3 regions of the Bacillus sp. ISL-75 genome follow, and region 3 is predicted to be linked to each of the others. Evidence: predicted binding sites of a transcription regulator. Region 3 holds the regulator's gene; each other region holds the start of a gene.
What was found. Region 3 encodes Rex, which represses fermentation and respiration genes when NADH is low (regulators of the CRP and FNR family bind a similar motif). Its sites were predicted from a motif close to TTGTGAAATATTTCACAA; they were not measured.
Positions count from the first base shown of each region.

Region 1: a site for Rex is predicted at 3,605-3,622, ahead of qoxA (cytochrome aa3 quinol oxidase subunit II). Genes of this name have one in related genera too.
Region 2: a site for Rex is predicted at 3,376-3,393, ahead of J7E63_RS10115 (polyhydroxyalkanoic acid synthase subunit PhaR). Genes of this name have one in related genera too.

Region 1 is NZ_JAGGQX010000027.1:110,579-118,575, forward strand. It holds gene J7E63_RS13020 (hypothetical protein) at 145-348, shown strand; gene J7E63_RS13025 (YwbE family protein) at 341-538, shown strand; gene J7E63_RS13030 (cold-shock protein) at 663-863, opposite strand; gene J7E63_RS13035 (Cof-type HAD-IIB family hydrolase) at 987-1,742, opposite strand; gene J7E63_RS13040 (spore germination protein) at 1,962-2,228, shown strand; gene J7E63_RS13045 (spore germination protein) at 2,249-2,491, shown strand; gene J7E63_RS13050 (Hsp20/alpha crystallin family protein) at 2,504-2,926, shown strand; gene J7E63_RS13055 (iron-sulfur cluster assembly accessory protein) at 2,989-3,291, opposite strand; gene qoxA (cytochrome aa3 quinol oxidase subunit II) at 3,666-4,652, shown strand; gene qoxB (cytochrome aa3 quinol oxidase subunit I) at 4,642-6,618, shown strand; gene qoxC (cytochrome aa3 quinol oxidase subunit III) at 6,608-7,213, shown strand; gene qoxD (cytochrome aa3 quinol oxidase subunit IV) at 7,214-7,507, shown strand; gene pssA (CDP-diacylglycerol--serine O-phosphatidyltransferase) at 7,724-7,997, opposite strand, start outside.
Region 2 is NZ_JAGGQX010000021.1:11,572-19,568, reverse strand. It holds gene J7E63_RS10135 (hypothetical protein) at 40-231, shown strand; gene J7E63_RS10130 (hypothetical protein) at 346-555, opposite strand; gene J7E63_RS10125 (acetyl-CoA C-acetyltransferase) at 787-1,977, opposite strand; gene fabG (3-oxoacyl-[acyl-carrier-protein] reductase) at 2,442-3,176, opposite strand; gene J7E63_RS10115 (polyhydroxyalkanoic acid synthase subunit PhaR) at 3,497-3,898, shown strand; gene J7E63_RS10110 (3-oxoacyl-ACP reductase) at 3,987-4,730, shown strand; gene phaC (class III poly(R)-hydroxyalkanoic acid synthase subunit PhaC) at 4,811-5,887, shown strand; gene J7E63_RS10100 (DUF429 domain-containing protein) at 6,390-7,049, opposite strand; gene J7E63_RS10095 (AAA family ATPase) at 7,098-7,997, opposite strand, start outside.
Region 3 is NZ_JAGGQX010000051.1:33,546-41,542, forward strand. It holds gene ystJ (NADP-dependent malic enzyme) at 1-644, opposite strand, end outside; gene J7E63_RS20075 (redox-sensing transcriptional repressor Rex) at 802-1,458, opposite strand; gene moaC (cyclic pyranopterin monophosphate synthase MoaC) at 1,495-1,992, opposite strand; gene J7E63_RS20085 (ABC-F family ATP-binding cassette domain-containing protein) at 2,171-4,090, shown strand; gene tsaD (tRNA (adenosine(37)-N6)-threonylcarbamoyltransferase complex transferase subunit TsaD) at 4,567-5,589, opposite strand; gene rimI (ribosomal protein S18-alanine N-acetyltransferase) at 5,586-6,035, opposite strand; gene tsaB (tRNA (adenosine(37)-N6)-threonylcarbamoyltransferase complex dimerization subunit type 1 TsaB) at 6,048-6,755, opposite strand; gene tsaE (tRNA (adenosine(37)-N6)-threonylcarbamoyltransferase complex ATPase subunit type 1 TsaE) at 6,752-7,207, opposite strand; tRNA gene J7E63_RS20110 (tRNA-Asp) at 7,410-7,486, opposite strand; tRNA gene J7E63_RS20115 (tRNA-Met) at 7,490-7,563, opposite strand; rRNA gene rrf (5S ribosomal RNA) at 7,781-7,897, opposite strand; partial or broken rRNA gene J7E63_RS20125 (23S ribosomal RNA) at 7,974-7,997, opposite strand, start outside.

The DNA.
Region 1 (7,997 bases), on a different contig from region 3:
TCATTCTACCATATTTTAACATGATTATAAGAATATTTTAAAGAATATGAACATTTTAAGGCAAGTTAAAGAATTAATTGTTAAATTTTAATTTGGACGAATATAGCTTATAATGTAGTTAACACTTTAATAGGAGGATTTTTTATGAGTGATTCAAACCAAACCAATCCACAGGAAGAACCGAAGAAGAAAATAAGTCTTCAAGAAGCGATGAAACAGCAGTTGGAAAATAAGAAAAACAAAGCAGCCGGAGGAAATCCAAGCTCAAATAGCTCACAGGCAACTAAAAAGCTGCAAAGCCAGCAGACTAAAAAAGTAAGTAATTCACGGAGAAAAATGGGTGTCTAGTGGTCAAAATAGAGTAGACATTGTCCCAGGAACTTTAGTCAAAATAGTCCTAAAAGCAGATCAAAGAAGTGGGAAACTCACTGAGGGAACTGTTAAGGATATATTGACCAAGTCAAGTTTTCACCCTCATGGCATTAAAGTGCGGCTGACAGATGGTCAAGTTGGCAGAGTCAAGGAAATCAATCGTTAAACCAACCCTCTACATTTTTGTAGAGGGTTTTTTGTAAATGGGACGCTCATTCATTGTTCACACAGAGTGCTTTTTCCAATAAAAAACAGACCCAAATGCTTGGGCCTGTTTTATCGGCGGGTCATTATGCTTTACGGACGTTTACTGCTTGTGGTCCACGTTGACCACTTTCAATTTCAAACGTAACCTCTTGACCTTCATCTAATGTTTTGTATCCTTCGCCTTGAATAGCCGAGAAGTGAACAAATACATCTTCTCCACCTTCACGCTCAATGAATCCAAAACCTTTTTCACCGTTAAACCATTTTACTTTACCATTTTCCATTTTTGTAGCCTCCTAGCATGTAACAATTACATGTAAATTGCAAATTGACTTGCCCAATTATTTTTACCCATTTATGGATTGCATATACCAAACTAATTCCTAAAAAATTTTATCGTCCATATTTTATTTTGACAGCACCCATTTACGGATTGCCTGCGCTACTCCATCCTCTTCATTGGTTGCTGTTACCCAGTCAGCGGACTCCTTTACCGTATCCTGAGCATTTCCCATTGCTACACCCAAACCCGCAGCTTTGATCATCGCTAAATCATTAAGGCTATCTCCTACGGCCATAACATTTTTCATTTCCAAACCCAGCCGGCTGCAAACAATCCCAAGTCCCTTCGCTTTATTTATTCCAGCTGGATTTACTTCAATGTTCTTCAGGGTTGAATTGCTTAATTCAAATTCACCTTTAGCCTGTAATTCATTAAAGATTAGTGCTCTTGTTGCGTCATCATCGATGTTAAAGCCAAATTTCATCCATTCCAGTGTATGTAGGTCAGCCGGCATTTCATTATGCCAATTTCGCTCCGTACTAATCGCCCAAAATTTTGTGTTATGCTGTTGAGATAACCCCCACATCCACTCAACCAGTTCCGATTTGACCAAATTCCTTTCCACTAATTCCCTTTTCTCATCCCAAATTTCACTTCCATTTACCGTTACCAAATATGAATTCAGCTCCAATGAATCAGCATGCTCTCGACTAGTAATCACAGAACGTCCAGTACTTAGAACGACAAAAATCCCTTTATCCTTTGCAGCTCTGATTGCCTGGCGATTTGCTTCCGATATCTGGCCTTTGTTATTTAAAAGTGTGCCATCCATATCCAGTGCTACTAATTTGATTTCAACATCATTTTTAAAATTATCCATATGTATTAACGTGCTCCCTTCTAACTTTTCCCATTATAAGATTAACACCATTACTAAAAACTAATCAAACAATTAAGTTTACATAATACATTTACGTTAAACAAAGAAAACCACCTGCGAATTTACATATATCCATAACACATGAGTACCATAAAGTAACATATAGGCACTCTTTTGCATATAGTACCCATAAGCCAAAGGATAGAAAGGTGTTTAAAGATGCCATCGGTTGTAATCAATTTATATTATTTAAAAATCAATAGTATTTCGGGAAATGGTTCCATAACTATAGGGGAAGCAGCTCATAATAGTCCCACTTCCAATAGTAAATCACAAGGAATTAATGCTTCATATGGAGATACTTCACCGACTGAAGCAATGATGGAAAACCTTTTAAATGATCCTGACGTCAATGATCAAACTTCAATTGGAACTACTGATGTTTCCAATGTAAACCAACCCATTCAACCTGTACCACCAATCTAACATTATAGGGGTTTTATGATATGCCATTTCAAATAAATATTTTAAATTTTAAGATTAATGGAGCTGCGCAAAACGGAAATGTTGATATCGGTCCCACTGTGCATAACAGCCATACTGCTAATAGTAAATTTGTCGGAGCAAATTTTTCTTTAGGTGATTTTTCACCTGCTTCTTCTCTTATGAACTCAGGTAATATAGATACAGATATTAGTGATCAGGATCAAATAGCTAACCCTTCTATGCCTATTGCCAATCAACTTTAAAGGAGTAGTAAGATGGATATAGAAAAAATGAGAAAATGGCTAGAGATTACAAATGAGTATAGAGAGAGCAATTTTTGGTCTAGTGTACTTAAGCAAAAACATCCTGATGAATTTTTTAGAGAAGCGGTATGTAATCCAAAATTTGATTTATATCAAAATGAACATTATTATTTTATTATTGTTGAAATACCTGGAGTAAATCAAGAAGATCTTTCAATTAACTTAATCACAAATACACATTTAAAAATTAATGGCAGAATAAAGCCGGTTCTACCATTTGAAATGGAAATGAAAAGAGAGCGAATCTATGGTGATTTTGAACGCGTCATTGAACTTCCAGAACCAACAAATGCACATTTAATGCAAACACAAATTTATAATGGACTACTTCATATATCCTATCCTCGAAAAAGTGTGTTGAATAATTTTCAATAGAAAGAAAAGAATATAGTCAAAAAAAAAACGCAGTGAACTCACAAGCGTTTTTTCTTGTTTTATTAATGGTGATGATGTACGCCCATTGTTGGGTTGGTAATTAGCCATTCTTCTTTTGGTAATTGGAAATATTGAATCCAGATATTATTTAAGGTCGGATCATTTTTATCAAGAATAAAGTCAATTTCTTTATCACTTGTAACCACCACATCATTTTCTGTTAGAGTATCAAGCTTTAAATCATAATGGGCGTGGTCCCCGTGGATACTTGTCACATATACTCGAAACAATTTCCCTTGTGCCTCTTCTTGTTCCATCATTTTCTTCAATGCTTTTGCTGCATTCCGATTAACTTTTACCTTCATTTTTTGCTCTCCTCTATCTATGTATTCCTTTATATTATCCCACTTTAAATCCAAAATAGACAATGTTTAGCTTTGAAACAACAAAAGACATAAATGCACTTTTTGTAAAATCAACTTACCTAATTTTTCCTAGGAAGGGATTTTAAAACCTTAACAAATTTGTCACAATTTAATCCAAAAACCTATATTAACATCACAGCAAAGTTGTTAATATAGATTTTAGGAAATACCTATAGACTAATTAATATTAAATAATAATTAATTTAAATTAATCCATCTCTAACAAAGAAGAAAGGAATTAGTCTGGTTTTATTTGTGAATGAATTCACGATAATCATATCAAAAAATGAACATTCTAGAAGGGAGAAATATTCATGTTTAAAAAAAGCTACATCATTCCACTGTTAGCTTTAGTACCAACTTTACTTTTAAGCGGCTGTACGAATATGGTCGTCTTTGATCCAAAAGGCCCTGCCGCACGTGACATTCTAGAATTAATTAACTGGTCACTTATTTTTATGCTGTTAGTGGTTGTCGTTGTATTCGGTTTATTTGGATATATCATTTGGAAATATCGTGCGAAACCTGAAAATGCAGATTACGAACCGCCTGAAGAACACGGAAGTACAAAATTAGAGATTATTTGGACTGTCATTCCTATTCTGATTGTTATTGCTTTAACGATTCCTACTGTTAAAACAATCTATAAATTAGAGAAAGTACCTGCCGGGTATGAAAATAAAAAACCTATTACCATTAATGTAACATCAGCTGATTGGAAGTGGATTTTTAGCTATCCGGAACAAGGGATCGAGACAGTGAACTATGTGAATATTCCTGCTGGTACTCCGGTACAGTTTAAGTTAACCTCTGCTGGTACAATGCAATCCTTCTGGGTTCCTGCTTTAGGTGGTCAAAAGTATACTATGAACAAGATGGAGACAGAGTTGTATCTCACAGCAGACAAGCCTGGAGAATTTCTAGGTAGAAATACAAACTTTAACGGCAAGGGATATGCTGATATGGAATTTACAGTTGAAGCGAAATCCCCGCAAGCCTTTGAAAAATGGGTAAAGGAAGTCAAGGATACTGCCCCAAAGTTAACTGAAAAGAAATACAATCAACTTCTTAAGCCTACACACTTAGGTCGTGAAACATTCCTGGGAACTCATCTAGCCTGGGTAAATCATGCTGATATGAATTCTAAAACTTATACAAATCCTGAATTGTACGAAGTACATGGCGTCAAAGGAAAGATTTTTAAAGAGAAAGAAACAAATGGTCATTCCATGGACATGGATGGAATGGAAAGTATGGACATGGGCGAAAAATCAGATGGAGGTGAGCACAATGGGCATTAATTGGCATGACTTTTTTATCGTCGGCAACCCATTAATACTAGGTTCTCAGATTGCGATTCTATTAACAATGATAGGAATTGTAGCAGGGGTTACCTATTTAAAGAAATGGAAATGGCTTTGGAGAGAATGGTTGACAACCGTTGATCATAAACGGATTGGGATTATGTACATTCTTTCTGGTGTGCTGATGTTTTTCCGGGGAGGCGTAGACGGTCTTTTAATGAAGGCTCAAACCTCTCGTCCAGAGATGAAATTTTTAGATGCGCAGCATTACAATGAAATTTTTACCACACACGGTGTGATCATGATTTTGTTTGCGGCGATGCCATTATTAATTGGTTTAATGAACGTGGTGATTCCGCTGCAAATTGGTGCGCGTGACGTGGCATTCCCACAACTTAACGCTCTAAGCTTCTGGTTGTTCTTTAGTGGTGCCATGTTGTTTAATATTTCGTTTGTCATTGGCGGGTCCCCGGATGCAGGATGGACAGCCTACTTCCCTCTTGCAGGTAAAGAATTTACTCCTGGGATCGGAAATAACTATTACGCTATTGCCCTGCAAATTGCCGGGATTGGTACGTTAATGACAGGAATTAATTTTATCGTAACTATCTTAAAAATGAGAACTAAAGGCATGACACTAATGAAAATGCCAATGTTTACTTGGACTTCATTCATTGCATCGGTTATTATTGTGGCTTCCTTTCCAATTTTCACTGTTGCACTTGCCTTGATGACCTTTGACCGGATCTTTGGAACGCACTTCTTCACCTTAAGCGGTGGCGGTATGGATATGATGTGGGCCAACTTATTTTGGTTATGGGGTCACCCTGAAGTATATATCGTGGTTCTTCCAGCATTTGGGATGTTCTCTGAGGTTATTTCAACCTTTTCTAGAAAAATGCTGTTCGGTTATAAATCAATGGTCTTCTCCATTGTGGGAATTGCGTTTTTAAGTATGCTTGTTTGGGTTCACCACTTCTTTACGATGGGGGCCGGACCAGGAGTCAACTCTGTTTTCTCCATTACGACGATGATGATTGCTATTCCAACTGGTGTCAAAATATTTAACTGGTTATTCACGATGAGAAAAGGTCGAATCGAGTTTACAACAGCGATGCTGTGGGCGCTTGCGTTCATTCCTTGCTTTATCATTGGTGGTGTAACTGGGGTAATGCTTGCCATGGGTGCTGCAGATTATCAATATCACAATACCCTATTCCTTGTCGCTCATTTCCACTATGTGTTAATTCCTGGTGTTGTGTTTGCGGTGTTTGCCGGGTTATATTACTGGTGGCCAAAAATGTTCGGGCATATGCTAAATGAAAAAATTGGTAAAATTCATTTCTGGTTCTTTACGATTGGATTTAACTTAACGTTTATGCCTATGTTCTTCCTAGGCTTAGACGGTGCTGTCCGCCGTTCATACACGTATTCAGCTGAATCAGGCTATGCACCATTATTCATGTTATCTACCATTGGCGCAGTGATTTTAGCTATCGGCTTTGGTGCTCTTTGCTATAACATTTATTGGAGTGCACGCTATGCGGACCGAAATATTTCAAATGACCCTTGGAATGCAAGAACCTTAGAATGGGCTACTGCTTCACCACCTCCATTCTATAACTTTGCAAAATTACCTGAAGTGAAATCTGTTGATGCCTTCTGGTATATGAAAAAGGATAACGAAGGATTGACCCTGAAAGACGACGAAATTAAAGAAATCCATATGCCAAGTAATTCAGGTTTACCAATCTATATGGGGGTTATCTTTGGCATCGCCGGATTCTTCCTTGTCTTTGAATGGAAAATTGCGGCTCTTGTTGCCTCTGTTGGTATAATTATTGGATTAATCATTCGTTCGTTTGATTATAACGATGGCTTCCATGTTACTGTTGACGAAATAAAGGAAACGGAAAAAGCATGGCGTAACGTCGATAAAGGGGGGAACAGCCATGTCAGCTAATGTAAATACAGCCTTACCGCTCGAATATCAAACAGAACAGAACCGGATGAATATTCTAGGATTCTGGATTTTCCTAGGAGCTGAGATTGTCCTCTTTGGAACTCTCTTTGCGGTCTTTTCTGTTCTAAGTGCGAGGTACGCAGGTGGTCCCACACCAAAGGACCTTTTTGAAATAAAAGATGTGATGATTGAAACCATACTTCTTTTAACAAGTAGTTTTACTTGTGGTCTTGCGATCTATGAGATGCGCCGCCATAACCGTAATGGTCTATTATTATGGTTCATTATTACCCTTCTACTTGGTGCGGGTTTCGTATTCATGGAGATTACGGAGTTCATCCATTATGTGCACGAAGGAGCAACAATGCAAACTAGTGCTTTTCTATCTAGCTTCTTTGTTTTACTTGGTACTCATGGACTGCACGTGAGCATGGGTATCGGCTGGGCTACAATGGTGATTATTCAAATATTAAAAAGAGGTTTAACACCTGTTACTGCCCGTAAAACATTTATTATCGGTCTATATTGGCACTTTTTAGATGTTGTCTGGATTTTTATTTTCACATTTGTGTATTTAGCAAGGATGGTGGCATAAATGGCTAAAAATACCAAGGGGTTTCCGCTTACGCACGTGTTAGGTTTTATCATGTCATTGGTACTAACCTTTGCTGCACTTGGTGTGGCACTAAAAACCTCTCTTCCCTTTACAACCATCCTCTGGATTATAGGCTCTTTAGCTGTAATCCAAGCTGCCCTTCAATTATATATGTTCATGCATATGAACGAAGGGGAAGATGGTAAATCCCAAATCATCAACGTCATCTACGGCTTCTTCATTGCCTTCGTAACCGTTGCTGGATCCATTTGGGTCATGTCGTTTGGAATGTAATTAGAAAAGCGGAAGCACCTTTTTCAGGGGCGACAGGCATAAAACGAGCCGGCGTGAAGGTTGATTTTTACCTTCAGGACGGATTGGCTTATGACCCCCGAGCCCCTAGGTGCTGGAGCTGGACAGTTATCTAAGTTCAAGAACCAATACATTCTTATAATGAAATAGGGTGTCAGGCACCATGTGATAATTTCACATGGTGCCTGACACCCTTCTTTATTTTGGACTATTTTTTCTTTTGTTCCGAACTAATTGGTAGCCAATAAAAGCGATATAAAGCGGTATTGCTACGTATATGAAGTACGGAAAGCGGTGCTGTTCTTTTTTAAAGACAAGGTATATGGCGTATCCCAAAAATAGTGTGACGATAATTCCATATTTTGGCAGCGGGATATCCTTAAGGCTAGGAATTTTAATGGTACTAACCATCAAGTAGCACAGAATAAAAAAGGCAAAAGGAAGGATAATCGCTGGCATTTTCCCGTGGAAC
Region 2 (7,997 bases), on a different contig from region 3:
GCAAGAAAAGGAAGATAAAAAAATATTGTCAGAGATGGCATGGAAGGTTATTTAGATCAAACATTTGGAATTGGACCGGTTAAAATATTTAAAACAATGTTTGATGCCGATGGCAATGTAAGATATTTGGTTTATTTGCCGCAGTACGAATGGTTCAAAACTCCAAATTACAAATGGTATGAAGTGTATGCCACCAAAAACGGATTTCAACATACTGAAATCGAAGGATGATTTCATTCATATTGACAAAGAACGCCCCATTTCTATGGGGTGTTCTTTGATTTATTAGGTATCTAGCCTTGCATGGGACAACTATTTTACACAGTAATATTCGGAAAAACTATTTTATAATTCTGTCGATTGGGCTTTAGATGTGTTTTGTACTTGTGTTACGGCCGTTAAAGCAGACGAAATTTCGTTTGATGCCTGTTTCATCGCTTCCTGGGCGAGAGTAGGATCGGAATTTGCTTTTTCAATTGCTTTTGTTAACAATTCTTGGGTTAGTGTTACATTTGCTTTTGCTTGGTTTAGTTGATTGACATCAATTTGTGGCATGAGTTTCTCTCCTTTTGTTTCGGCTGTGTTAAACTAGTTTGTTGACTTCGCTCCAGGCGCTTCGCTTTCCGCGGGCGGGCACAATATTAACAATAACCTTTAACACAGCCTTTGTTTTAAATTACTTCTATATCATCACCATGCATTTTATTTTTATTTAAGGTAAAAATTACCTCAAAAAAAATGCCTCGGAGTTTCCTCCAAGACATTTTTTACAATTTTTATTCATTCTTACTTAACATTTTCGATAATGGTTGCTACACCTTGTCCTCCACCGACACATAACGTAGCTAAACCATAGCGGTTTTCTCTTTTCTTCATTTCATGAATTAAAGTCACCAAAATTCTTGCTCCACTTGCACCGATGGGGTGACCAAGTGCAATCGCACCACCATTAACATTTAACTTTTCTTTATTAAATTGAAGCTCGCGATCTACTGCAATCGATTGTGCCGCAAATGCTTCGTTTGCTTCAATTAATTCAATGTCTTCTAAAGATAAAGACGCTGTTTTTAGAGCTTTTTTCACTGCAGGGACAGGACCGATTCCCATAATACTCGGATCCACACCTGCAGTAGCATTTGCTTTAATTGTTACTAGAGGAGTGACGCCTAATTCTTCTGCCTTTTTACGGCTCATCACTACAAATGCTGCCGCACCATCGTTAATTCCTGAAGAGTTAGCAGCAGTAACAGATCCATCCTTTTTGAATGCAGGACGAAGCTTACCCAATCCTTCTGCAGTCGTTCCAAACCGTGGGAACTCATCTTGGCTGAATAATGTCACTTGTCCTTTACGGCCAGGTACCTCAACAGGGACAATTTCATCAGCAAATCGATTGGATTCAATCGCTGCTTGTGCCTTTTGCTGACTCCACGCTGCAAATTCATCTTGTTCAGCACGTGTGATTTCATATTTCTCAGCAAGATTTTCAGCTGTAGTTCCCATATGATAGTCATTTTCTGCACACCATAATCCGTCTTTAATCATACTGTCTAAAATTTTCTGATCGCCCATTTTAAATCCATTTCGTCCGCCTTTTAACAGATGTGGAGCTTGACTCATATTCTCCATACCGCCTGCAACAACCACTTCTGCCTCTCCAGCAAGAATCGCTTGTGTTGCTAAGTGAACAGCCTTTAATCCTGATCCACAGACCTTATTAATTGTCATAGCTGGTGCCTCTTGAGGAATACCTGCAGCAAGGGAAGCTTGTCTTGCCGGATTTTGTCCAACTCCTGCTTGTAAAACATTCCCCATAATCACTTCATCTACATCATTAGGATTAATTCCAGCTTTTTGAATAGCTGCTTTAATTACAGTAGATCCTAACTGTACAGCCGAAACATTTTCTAAACCCCCTAAAAAACTACCAATTGCTGTCCTTACCGCACTTACAATTACAACTTCATTTACAGTCATTCTGATTTCCTCCAAAAAGTGATTTATGTATTCGAATAATAATTCCTCTCAAATTTTACTACATTTCGCGGTATTTTTCGTGACAAACTATTCGACAAATTCTGAGTTTTTTTATTTATCGCTATAAAAAAATTAAGATCTTGACCTGACATATTCAACGTGTATCCCCTTTAAAAAAGGCCTAGAAAAACCACTATTGGCAAAGTAAAAGGTGTAATTACATCGATTGAAAATATTAAAAAAACAGGCAAAAAAAATTCTGTTAAACTTTAGGATAAATTGACATGTTTTGTAGAAAAATTTTTGAGATTATACTAACTTGGCATTTGAACAAATGAATGGACGATAAGAATATGACCGAACCTCCATATATTGTAATATAGCAATTTAGTAATAGCAGTTACCATAATAAACCAAAAAGAGAGAAAATCATTATTTTCTCCCTCAATTTGCAGCTATATTGTCTAAATAACTAATCCGCCATCCACACTTAAGATGGTTCCGTTAATATAATTCGCCTTATCTGAAGCCAAGAATACATATGCTGCGGCAATATCTTCTGGTTTGCCAAGCTTCCTAAGCGGAGTCTTTTCCTTCATATATTGAAGCACTTTATCTGGCACCGCTGCAGTCATACCTGTTTCAATGAAACCTGGAGCAACTGCATTGACTCGGATCCCCTTAGGGCCAAATTCTTTTGCCCAGCTTTTCGTCAGCCCAATGACGCCCGCCTTTGTCGCAGCATAATTCGTTTGACCAATATTCCCATATAAACCAACGACGGAAGATGCGTTAAGAATAACGCCCGACCCCTGCTTTAACATATTAGGAGCTACAGCCTTCGTGCATTTAAAAACACCTGATAGATTGACAGAAATGACTCTTTCCCAATCCGATTCCTCCATCTTTGTTAAAAAACCATCAAGTGTAATTCCGGCATTGTTAATTAAGATATCGATTCGGCCATGCTTACCTATTGTGGATTGAACCATTTCTTCTATCTGGGTGCTGTCCGTTACATCGACTTTATAAAATTCTACTTTTTCATGATTCAATTCTTCTAATGCAGATTTACCAGCCGACTCATCATAATCACAGATGACGACGTTTGCACCCTCTTGGAGAAATTGTTTAGCCGTTTCTTTTCCAATCCCCTGTGCACCACCTGTAATTAACACAACCTTTTCATTAAACTCCAAAATATATCACCTCGTTTTTTTCTTTTCAGAATAGACCTCTGCACAATCAGCATCCCTAGGCAAATGAGAAAAGAAATCCAAAACAAAAAAGTGGCAATGAAACTAGCCTTTGGACAAAATTAAATCCATTTTTACCCATATTATGATGGATTATCGGTAATTATCACTCTTGTTAAAATACTTTACAATTCGCAAGAAAGTGAGAAATTTGTCAAAAAATGAAGAAATGTATTTTAATAATTTTTAATCTTTCACCTTTTAAAATTTCGATGAAGTTAGTATGATAGATAGGTCAACAAAACAAATGTAGGAGGAAAAAAATGAGCACAGACTTTAATTTTTATGATATGTGGAAGGATCTTTATTCACACTCCAGTAAGTTATTCGATGAGAAAGTAAGCAATGATTTCCCTTCTCAAGGCATGGGACAGGTATTGGAGATGAATCTTCAATTAAAAAAAATGATTGATGAATCAACGTTAAAATATTTAGAATTTATGAATGTACCAACTCGAAATGACATTGCTAACATTTCTTCGCTGATTGTCAATGTCGATGCAAAAGTAGATGATTTAGAAGAAAGATTGGAAGAGAACTTGGATAACCAAGACCAAGAGTCATTTAAAGCAGAATTGTCGAATTTAAAAAAGGATATGAAGAATTTAGATCAAAAATTGAACCAAATCCTTAATGTGTTAAAAACACCAGAAAAAGCGAAATAGAAACGCATTACATAATGCATGTAAAACCAAGAAATTTAGTAAACTATCAGTATTATTTTTACAACTACAATAGATGGGGTGGACAACAATGACAGAATTAAAAGATAAAGTAGCAATCGTAACAGGCGGCAGCAGAGGAATCGGTGCATCAATTGCATTGGAACTGGCTAAAAATGGTGCGAAAGTTGTCATTAACTATAATATTCGTAAAGAACTAGCAGATAAAGTAGTCGCAGAAATAAATGAATTTGGCGGAGAAGCATACGCTGTTCAAGCAGATGTTTCTGAAAGTAATGAAGCAGCATACCTTGTACAAGAAACAATCAACCATTATGGCAAATTAGATATCCTGATTAATAATGCAGGAATTACAAGAGACAGCACGTTCAAAAAATTGAAAGAAGAAGATTGGAAAAAAGTAATTGATGTTAATTTAAACAGTGTTTTCAACAATACATCTGCGGCTTTACCTTATCTTCTTGAATCAGATGCAGGCCGCATCATCAACATTTCGTCTATTATTGGGCAAGCAGGCGGGTTTGGACAAACAAACTATGCTGCCGCAAAAGCAGGACTAATTGGATACACTAAATCTCTCGCTCTTGAACTTGCTAGAAGTAAAGTAACAGTTAATGCGATTTGCCCAGGATTTATTGGAACCGAGATGGTCCAAGCCATTCCTGAAAAAGTTCTTGCAGGAATCGTTGAAAAAGTACCACAAAAACGCTTAGGTAAACCAGAAGAAATCGCTCGTGGTGTTGTTTTCCTATGTAAAGATGGTGACTATATTACTGGTCAGCAATTAAATATTAACGGTGGACTTTACATGTAAGTGTCATGAATGTACAAACTTCTTTATATATTAAAAGAGTAAATAAATCATGTAAGGAGTGAACAATCATTAACGCTCAAATGCTAAAAGAATGGAATGAGATGCTAGAGGCTACACCTCAAAAGTATCAAGAGATGTACCAACGTGTAATAAGGGCATCTCAAGTGTTAACGACCGATGCCGAGCCCGAGGTAGCACCTACACCGAAGGAATTAGTTTGGACTAGAAATAAAGCAAAACTCTATCGGTATATATCTGATCAGCCAAAAAAACATAGAACCCCACTTCTATTCGTTTATGCTCTAATTAATAAGCCTTATATATTGGACCTTACCAAAGGTGGTAGTTTAATAGAATTTATGGTTGAACGTGGGTTTGATGTTTACCTTCTTGACTGGGGTACACCAGGTTACGAAGATAGACATATGAAACTGGATGATTATATTATGGACTATATACCACGTGCCGTTCGTAAAGTAATGAGAAGATCTAATGTTGAGGAAGTATCGATCCTTGGTTATTGCATGGGTGGAACGATCACGTCTGCATTTGCAGCATTACACCCTGAATTGCCAATCCGCAACCTCATCTTTATGACTAGTCCTTTTGATTTTGACAATAGCGGCGCATATGGTGCGATGTTAGATGAGCGATATTTTAATATTGATAAAGTGGTAGAAACCCTTGGTGTGATTCCACCAGAAATGATTGACTTTGGAAACAAAATGATCAATCCAATGGGAACCAACTTTGGACCATTTATTAGTCTTGTTGAGCGTGCTGACAATGAAAATTTCATAAAGAGCTTTAAACTACTGCGAAAATGGTTAAACGACGGAATTTTATTCCCTGGTGAAGCCTACCGTCAGTGGATTAGAGACTTTTATCAAAAAAACAAACTGATAAAAGGTGAAATGGTTATTCGTGGTCAAAAGGTCAAACTGGAAAATATCAAGGCAAATGTGCTCAACTTAGCTGGGAAAAACGACCTCATTGCCCCACCGCATCAAGTTGAAGCATTGATGAACAAGATTTCTAGTGAAGATAAACAATTTAAAGTTTTACCTGTCGGGCATACCTCCATTACTTATGGCAGTCAAGCAACAAAAATAACTTATCCAACCATTTCCGACTGGTTAGAAGAACGATCCAACTAATTATAGAGAAAGTCTAATCAATGAGGAATTTCTTTTACATTAGAAGAGTGTCCCGAAACACGTGGGGCACTCATTTTTTATTTTATCTAGTAGCAAACACTTCTGCGAGGAAAACAAGTTATTAGTAGTGGTAAAATTAATTATATGCAATTTTCAGAGAATTGACAAGAGATAAATAAATAAAATATTCTATTAATTCAGTAAATACTTTTATATGGCTTAATAGAGTGATTTGTCCTTTCTATTAATATATTGCCGAGATTTAAACTAAAGAATAAATCAATTAAAACTGGAAGATTCCTCCTGGTTTTTTTTCATCCGGTGCCCAAGTTATGGGGGTAGCAAAACAATTCGAAATCGCTCTTGTTCGATCGTTCTCCCCTCCCCTTCCTGTTAATCAACGCTGAACTGATTTTCCTCGCTCAACGGGCATCTTACTACTCTTTTGCTGTACCGACATAGAAAGAAAACCACAGTATCCAATACTGTGGCAGAATAAGCATTAACAACAATAATCATACGGATGCAGTGGAGGATTCGCAGGAATTGACCACTTTGGCTGCAAGGATGGATCCTTCCAATACCAGGCCCCTAATGCTTCTGCACAGGCATCAATTAAATGACTTTCCTCATCAATAAAAACAGGGAGCATAGTTAACTTTTGCTCACCAAGCCAGTTCCGAATCCAACTTCTCGCTAATAGATTTTGTTTGTAACTCAAAACATACTCCAATTCCCCTTGAGAGAGTCTTGAACCAATCACTGCACCTGGATGCACCTCCACGATCGTAATCGGATAATTAGGAGTTAGATTCCCTATTTCTCTACTAAGCTTTATTCCTCTTAGCGTAAGATACACCATTCGATTTAAAGTTGGCGGCATGATTGATCCAGGCTTCATCCCAAGAGAAATAATAAACTGTCTCAATTGTTTATCCCCTTGTCTATCACCCCCGCCGTCCTGATAAGATAAAGGTGCATCTATACCAATAACTACTTCATCTATTTGACTTTGAGCCTCTATTTCTTTTAAAATGTCCAGATCCCCAATATTGCTCATTAACTTAATGAAATTTAATTGACCATTTTGTAATTCAAATACCGTAAAAACAGTATCTTTATGATTACTTGGACCGGACAAATCAATCCCTATTACTCTCACCAGCAATCTTCTCTTTCTTTTGGGTTTACTAGAGTTAATACATCAAAGTTAATCATCTCCAAACCCTGAAAACCCGATCGATGCAGAGGAGAGAGCTTGGTCCCATTCTTGTTTTTGTTGTTTTTGCTGCAGTGATTTTAAGTCCGCACAAAGTCTCTTCACATCAACCTGCTGTTCGTAATGCCATTCAAGGGCAATCGATGTATACAATTCATTGAGCTGCGCATAAGAGAAATCCTTGGTTGAATCAATAACTTGCTGAATCTCTTCCTCTGAAAGAATTCGTGCGATATTCTTGTTTAATAGATACTGATAGCGAAGCTCCTTCGTCGGTACATGGATCTCATACGCTCGGTCAAACCGGCCGGAGCGGTTCATAAGGGCAGGATCAATTTTTTCAGGGTAATTCGTTGTCCCGATGATGAAGATTCCTTCCTTCGAGGTGGCACCATCTAAAATGTTCAGGAAGACGGACCGGACACTTGCTGGCATGGAATCAATATCTTCAATGACTAAAACCAATGGTGTCAATTTTAATACAGACGTAAAGACCTCTTTGATCGTATAGCTTGATGTAAATTCAGTGATCTGCCAATAAGCTACCGGAGCATTAATGCTGCTGGCGATTGATTTCACAAGAGTGGTCTTTCCATTACCAGGTTTTCCGTAGAGAAGAATTCCGCGTTTGTAGGGAATATCATACGTTTTGAAAAACTGACCGCTTTCAGAAAAGAATTCGTCAATCGATCGATAAATTTCTCTCTTTAAAGAATCCTCTAAAAATACATCTTCTCTTCTTACCAAAGTAGTAATACTATCAATCTCTGTTTCTACCCCATCTTCTGTATCCGTAAAAACAGTCACATAGTTTTTAATATAATCTCTTTTTCTTTTAAGAACATATTTCAAAAAGGTAACTAAGCAAGCATCATTTTTGGCAAAAATAAA
Region 3 (7,997 bases):
CATAAAATAACATCCTTCACGCCCATATGCAGCAGGAGCTTAACAATCGCTACTCCAGCTGAACCTGCTCCGTTTACTGCAACACGAATATCTTCAATTTTTTTATCCGCTAATTTTAACGCGTTGATTAGACCAGCGGCTGTTACAATCGCGGTTCCATGCTGGTCATCATGAAAAACAGGAATCTCGCAGGCTTTGCGGAGGCGGTCTTCAATTTCAAAGCATTGCGGCGCAGCAATATCCTCCAAGTTCACTCCGCCAAATGTTGGTTCTAGCAGCCTGACGGTTTCTACGATCTGGTCTGTGTCAGTGGTGGCCAAGCAAATGGGAAAGGCGTCAACATCTGCGAACGATTTGAATAACACGGCCTTTCCTTCCATCACAGGCATCGCAGCTTTTGGTCCAATGTTTCCAAGCCCCAGAACCGCTGTCCCATTGGATACAACTGCGACTAGATTGCCCTTTGAGGTATAATCATAGACTTTATTTTCGTCTGCATAAATTTCCAAACACGGCTCTGCCACACCAGGTGAATAGGCTAGGCTTAAATCTTTTGCATTATGTACTCCCACCTTAGAATAAATCCCAACCTTGCCTTGGTGTTCCTTGTGCATTTTTAATGCTTCATCTCGTAAAATTGACATTGAATTTCCCCCACTTCCGTTAGTAACCGCTTGCATTTCATCTACCTACATCTTAGTCCATAAGAAAGTATTTTTATAGATTATGTAATTAAAAAAAGCAGGGATTTAATCATACAAAAGGCCTTCCACAAATTTCGTGGAAAGCCTTTTTAACTAATTATTCTTCATCTATTTCCACCGTTGGATAATGCTTTAAAAAGTAGACTAGCGATTGAAGCTCCACTGCCAAGTCAATATGATGGACCCTTATTAATGGTGGAACATTTAATCTTGCTGGAGTGAAATTTAAGATTCCTTTTACATTCGCTTGGACCAGTCGATCGGTTATCATTTGTGCGGCAGGAGCCGGAACCGTTAATATCGCCACAGAAATATTAGTTTCTGATAAAACCTTCTCTAAATCATCCATAGGATGAACGGGTACCTCGCGAATCATGGTTCCCATTTTGTCGGGATCCACATCGAAGGCGCATTCTATTTTTGTGTTATTATTTTTTAAAAAGTTATAGTTTAAAAAGGCAGTCCCAAGATTTCCGACTCCTATTAAGGCAACCTTAGTTAATTCATCCTGATCTAAGGTCTTACGGAAGAAGGATATTAAGTAATTAACATTATACCCATAGCCCTTTTTCCCTAACGCACCGAAATATGAAAAGTCGCGGCGAATCGTTGCTGAGTCTACCTTTACTGCTTCACTCAATTCCGCTGAAGAGACCCTTTGCTTGCCGGAACTATGCAGGTTTTTTAGAAATCGATAATAGAGGGGCAGCCGTTTTGCTGTCGCCTGTGGTATTTTCGTTGTTTCATTACTCATAATCTCCCACACCCCATGAATGGTTTAGTTAAAAATTTATTTAACTCTTTCATCTCTTTTAAAATCACCGTTTTTACCGCCCGTTTTTTCGACAAGATACGTCGGGCCAATTACCATACCTTTATCAACGGCTTTACACATATCATAAACTGTTAAGGCACATGCGGATACGGCTGTTAACGCTTCCATTTCCACGCCTGTGCTCCCCTTCGTTTTAACGGCTGCAGCAATATATAATTGATAGTTCTCATCCTTATCCTGTTCCCAAGAGAAAGAAATATTAACACCTGTTAATGGAATCGGATGGCACATTGGAATAAAATCCCATGTCTTCTTTGCTGCCATGACAGCTGCTATCTGGGCCACTGCTAAGACATCGCCCTTCTTCATCTCATTATTAGTTATTTTATCATAAATTTCTTTACTAACGGTAATGCTGGAGTGAGCAAGCGCCGTACGTGCCGTTTCCGGCTTATCACTGACGTCGACCATTTTTGCTCTGCCTTCTTCATTAAAATGCGTAAATTCTGCCATATAAAAAATCCTCCCATCAAATCATACACTATTTTACCTTATATGTGTGTGAAACTTTGAACTAAATATTACATTTTTTGACGATTTAGGACCCTTACTCCGCTAATAAGGCGAGCAGTTTATTGCCGACATACCGGGAATAAGGTACACTAATCCTATGTAATAGAGGTGAATGAGAATGATTTTGCTACAGGTTAATCAATTACAAAAATATTATGGTGCTGACCTTATTTTATCGAATATTAAGCTCGAATTACAAACTCGGGACCGTGTTGCCCTTGTTGGACGCAATGGGGCGGGAAAATCGACATTATTGAAGATTATTGCCGGACACTTGTCGCATGATGGCGGAGAAATTATCAAGCCGAAAGAAGTGACAATTGGCTATTTAGCTCAAAATACTGGGTTAGAATCATCATTATCTATATGGGATGAAATGCTGACGGTTTTTGAACCGCTGCGATTGATGGAAAAACAACTCCGCACACTTGAAGAACAAATGGCTGATCCCCTCGTTTTTGAAGACAGTGGCAGGTACGAAAGAATCCTAAAAGAGTACGATCATCTTCAGGTGAAATTTAAAGAACAGGGAGGGTATCAATATGAGGCAGAGATGCGCTCCGTCCTTCATGGGCTGAATTTCCATGACAAATCCTTGATGATATCTAGTTTAAGCGGCGGGCAGAAAACTCGTCTAGCCCTTGGTAAACTCTTGTTAACCAGGCCTGATATCCTAATATTGGATGAGCCCACAAACCACCTTGATATTGATACGCTTTCCTGGCTGGAACAATATTTACAAAGTTATCATGGAGCGATTTTGATCGTTTCCCATGACCGCTATTTTTTAGATAAAGTTGTTACTCAAGTTTATGAAGTATCCCGTAAGCAAATCCAAAGGTTTTCAGGCAACTATAGTTCTTACCTTGATCAAAAGGCGGCAAATTATGAGCGTGATTTAAAGCTTTTCGAAAAACAACAGCAAGAGGTCACTGAACTCCAAGACTTTGTCAACCGGAATTTAGCGCGGGCATCGACAACCAAACGAGCCCAAAGCCGGCGTAAAAAGCTTGAAAAGATGGAGATGATGGATCGTCCATTAGGCGATGAAAAGTCTGCCTCCTTCTCGTTTGAAATTGAAAAACAAAGCGGAAATGATGTTTTAACAGTGGATTCACTCGCTGTTGGATACAAGGATGGTAAGGTTTCAGAGTCCATTTCTTTCCGGGCCTATAAAGGTGAAAGTATCGCATTGGTTGGACCGAATGGTATCGGCAAATCAACACTTTTAAAGACAATTATCAAAAAGTTGCCTGCACTTGAGGGAACCTTACTCTATGGGACAAACCTTCAGATTGGGTATTACGACCAGGAGCAAGCTGAATTGACCTCCAATAAGCGGGTCTTAAATGAACTCTGGGATGACTATCCACTAAAAAATGAAAAAGAAATACGTACGGTGCTCGGTAATTTCTTATTTTCTGGTGATGATGTCTTAAAAATAGTTTCCACCTTAAGCGGCGGTGAAAAAGCCCGTCTAGCTTTAGCTAAACTGATGTTGGAGAAAGCGAATGTCTTAATTTTGGACGAGCCTACCAACCACCTTGACTTAGATAGTAAGGAAGTTCTAGAGAATGCATTAATCGATTACCCGGGCACGATATTGTTTGTCTCACACGACAGGTATTTTATTAACCGGATTGCCACAAAGGTCTTAGAACTTAGTCGTCATGGAAGTACAGAATACCTCGGGGATTATGATTATTATTTAGAGAAGAAACTAGAACAGGAAGAACTTGCAGCACTAGCGCTAGCCGCAACAGCAAAAAGGGCAGCACAAACGGATGCTTTTGAAAAAAACTCTTATCAACAGGATAAGGAAAGTAAAAAACAAGAGCGTCAGCGCAAAAGGAAATTAGAAGAAATGGAACAACGAATTGAAGAGCTAGAAGAGCAAATTCAAGAATTCGAGCAGCAATTATGCGAACCAGACATTTTTCAAAATCACGAAAAAGTATTGGAAATCAACATAAAAAATGAAAAAGCAAAGTCTGAACTCGAGCACTTAATGGAAGAATGGGCGGAGCTGGCTGAATAACTAGAAAAGCGGAAACGCCCGTTTAGCAGCGTATGGACTGGAGCGCTTCGACTGAGATAAAGGAAACACGAGAGCGTTAGCGCATTCGTGCTTGACTTATCGTAGGGAGGAGAGCGAAGTCCACTAGCTGCTGGGCGTTGGAGCTAGACAATTATAAAAGTCCGAAGATAAATTTTCTTTTATATTTATGCAAAAACCAGGCATTGGCCTGGTTTTTTGTTTATTATGACATTTATCGACAAATTTTGATATGATGGCAATAATTCATTAAGTTATACACTTTTCCACATTCTTATTCACATTACAAACAGGACAGTTTCAATGTTATTTTTACTTTTCCACATTATCCACAACAAAGACCTTACTTATCCACATTATACACAGATAACACCCCACTTATCCACATTCACCAGTTTTTGATCTGCATTTTTATAAAATCTTATCAACAAAAAAACTCTTCTTATCCAGAAGAGTTATTAATTGTATATTTCGATATCCAGTCCCGGGTTGGCATTTAGGGAAAGGTCTGCTCTAATTCCTTTTTCGAACATCACACTTCCAGCAGCAGCAATCATCGCTGCATTATCAGTACATAGGGATAATGGCGGAATTACTAATTCAATTTCAGGTTTCTCTGAAAAGGTCTTTTCCAAAGCATTTCTAAGGCCTTTATTGGCGGCAACTCCGCCTGCCACTAATACTTGTCCTACCCCATATTCAGCGACGGCCTTTTCTGTTTTCTTCACTAACACTTCAATCACGCTGGCTTGAAAGCTTGCAGCAAGGTCTTCAGGGGCAATTATCTCACCGCGTTGCTCGGCATTATGAACCGTATTAATAACAGCAGATTTTAAGCCGCTAAAGCTAAAATCATAGGAACCTTCTTCTAACCATGCCCGAGGTAAATTAATTGTCGGATTTCCAGCCTGCGCCAAACGGTCAATATGTGGACCGCCAGGGTAAGGCATGTTTAACGTTCGCGCAACCTTGTCGTAGGCTTCACCAGCAGCGTCATCCCTTGTTTCGCCGATGACTTCAAAATGTCCATGTTCCTTCATATAAACAAGCTCTGTATGCCCGCCTGAAACGACCAGAGCAAGGAGCGGGAATTTTAACTCAGTGACAAGCCTGTTCGCATAAATATGTCCAGCAATATGGTGGACTGGAACTAGTGGTTTGTTTTGAGCAAATGCCAATGCTTTCGCGGCATTTACCCCAATTAAAAGGGCACCGACTAATCCTGGTCCTTCTGTGACAGCAATGGCATCAATCTCAGCAAAAGTAACATTTGCCTGCTTCAATGCTTCCTCAATGACAATAGTCATTTGCTCTACATGGTGGCGGGAGGCTATTTCTGGAACCACACCACCGAAGCGTTTATGACTTTCAATTTGCGATGCGACTACATTTGCCGCAATTTTTCTGCCATTTTTAATTATGGCGACAGCCGTCTCATCGCAGCTTGTTTCAATACCTAAAATCCATTGATCTTTTTTCATAAATTTACCCACATCACTAAACCATCTTCCTGATTATCTGAATAATAATTTTTGCGGATCCCGCCATTTTGAAAACCAAGCTTTCGATAAAGAGATTGTGCTACATGATTGGTAACACGCACTTCAAGGGTCATACTCTTTGCTCCCATCTCTCTTGCCACTGTCATCATTTTTTGCATGATTGCCTCACCAAGTTTCCTGCCCCTATATTCAGGCAGAATGGCCACATTCGTTACATGCGCCTCATCGATCACGATCCAAGCCCCACAGTACCCGAGGATTTTGTTACTTTCCTCTAGGACGATATAAACAGCAAATCGATTATTATGCAATTCATTATAAAATGCTTCACGACTCCAGGGGGTTGTAAATGATGCATGTTCTACTTCTAAAATTTGGTCAAGGTCCTCTTCCCTCATATTGCGAAAAACAAAAGAATCTACCATAACTCTCTATTCCTATCCATTTAAAATTTTTCCTTTCGCTTCTAACCATTTCGCTTCAGCTTCAGCTAAACGGATATAATTTGGAACAAAAGAATGAATGTCCTCCCCTGGTTTATCCTTACCGAGAAGGGCAAGTTCAGCTGGACGTGGATTTTGTTCCGTACTCGCTGCGAAAATAGCCTGTGATCCTAATGCTGCTTCAATTGCTGCTTGATGGAGTGGTAAATCATTTCCGACAAATAGTATCGTTTTTCCTGAATTTTTTAGATCCTCTGCACGGTTTACTAACATGACCAAACGATCCTCTTCAATCGTTTGTAGTTCGTCATTTTGATATTGATACAAGCCAGTATAGACCTGTCCCCTTCTTGCATCAAATAGAGGTGACACATAACCATCAAAGTAGCGGCCGACCCCAGATGCTAAAATTTCCAAGCTGGAAATACCTACAAGCGGGATTTTCAAAGTCCAAGCTAATGTTTTAGCAATGGTTACACCTATTCTAACTCCTGTATACGAGCCCGGTCCTTTGGCGACGACAATCTTAGTTAAATCCGCCGGAACCTTTTCGCAATCCTTCATTAGTGTCTGAATAGCAGGCATAATTCGAACAGAGTGGTTCTTTTTTAAATTGGTTATATATTCACCAAGTACTTGATTATCTTCTAACAGCGCCACTCCTAAGGCATAGTTAGAAGTATCAATCGCTAATATGGTCATGAAAAAGTCTCCTTACATAATTGCTCATATCGTTTCCCCTTAGGTACTAAAACCATTCTTCTAGTATCCCCATCTTCACGATATAAGAAAATAGTCAGTCTTTCCTGTGGGAGCTGCTCTTCAATTAAATGAGCCCATTCCACTACCGTCACTCCATCACCTTCAAAATACTCATCAAAACCGAGTTCTTCGAAGGCATCCGCAACCCGGTATACATCCATGTGATATAACGGGAGTTTTCCCTTATATTCTTTAATAATAGTAAATGTCGGACTGTTAACTGTTCTTTTAATCTCCAGCCCTTTAGCCAAGCCCTTAGTGAATGTAGTCTTTCCAGCACCTAAATCACCTTCAAGAGCAATGACATCTCCGGGTTGTAATAACCCAGCTAACTTTGCTGCAAATTGGGAAGTCTCCTCAGAATCCGTTGTTATTAGTTCGAATTGATTCATTCAATCACCTTTTTATTTTAACTTAGCGTCACATCTTCATTTTACCTTAATTATGTGCAAAAAAACCTTAGGATCTCTCCTAAGGATGCCTATTACATATGTAGTTTACATGATTTTTAACAATTGAGCAAAAAAGCTTGCCCTTATTAAACGGCATAAAAAAAGACGAAACCATGTTTCGTACTAATTTTTGCAATATAAATGGCGGTCCGGACGGGACTCGAACCCGCGACCTCCTGCGTGACAGGCAGGCATTCTAACCAACTGAACTACCGGACCAAATTGCGGGGACAGGATTTGAACCTGCGACCTTCGGGTTATGAGCCCGACGAGCTACCAGACTGCTCCACCCCGCGACAATAGAAATATAAAATTTTGCTCATGCGCTTAGTTGCATGAACTGTATCAATCTCAGGAAGCTTATGCAAGCAGCAGCTCAATTGATACAACTCGCAGATTATTCATGAAGCAATGCTCGTTGCTCCACCCCGCGACAATAAAATATTAATTACTGCACCATAATAGTGTGTTACTCCATCAAGTAATTTATGTATGGTTTTTAAAGTAATTTTAGCCTGGCAACGTCCTACTCTCACAGGGACGCGTGTCCCAACTACCATCGGCGCTGAGAAGCTTAACTTCCGTGTTCGGTATGGGAACGGGTGTGACCTTCTCGCCATTGCTACCAGACTATTTTTTTAGAGGAATCATTCCCTCAAAACTAGATAATGCAGAAGAAGTTTGTAAAACGAGTATGCCTTATAAATTGGTTAAGTCCTCGAACGATTAG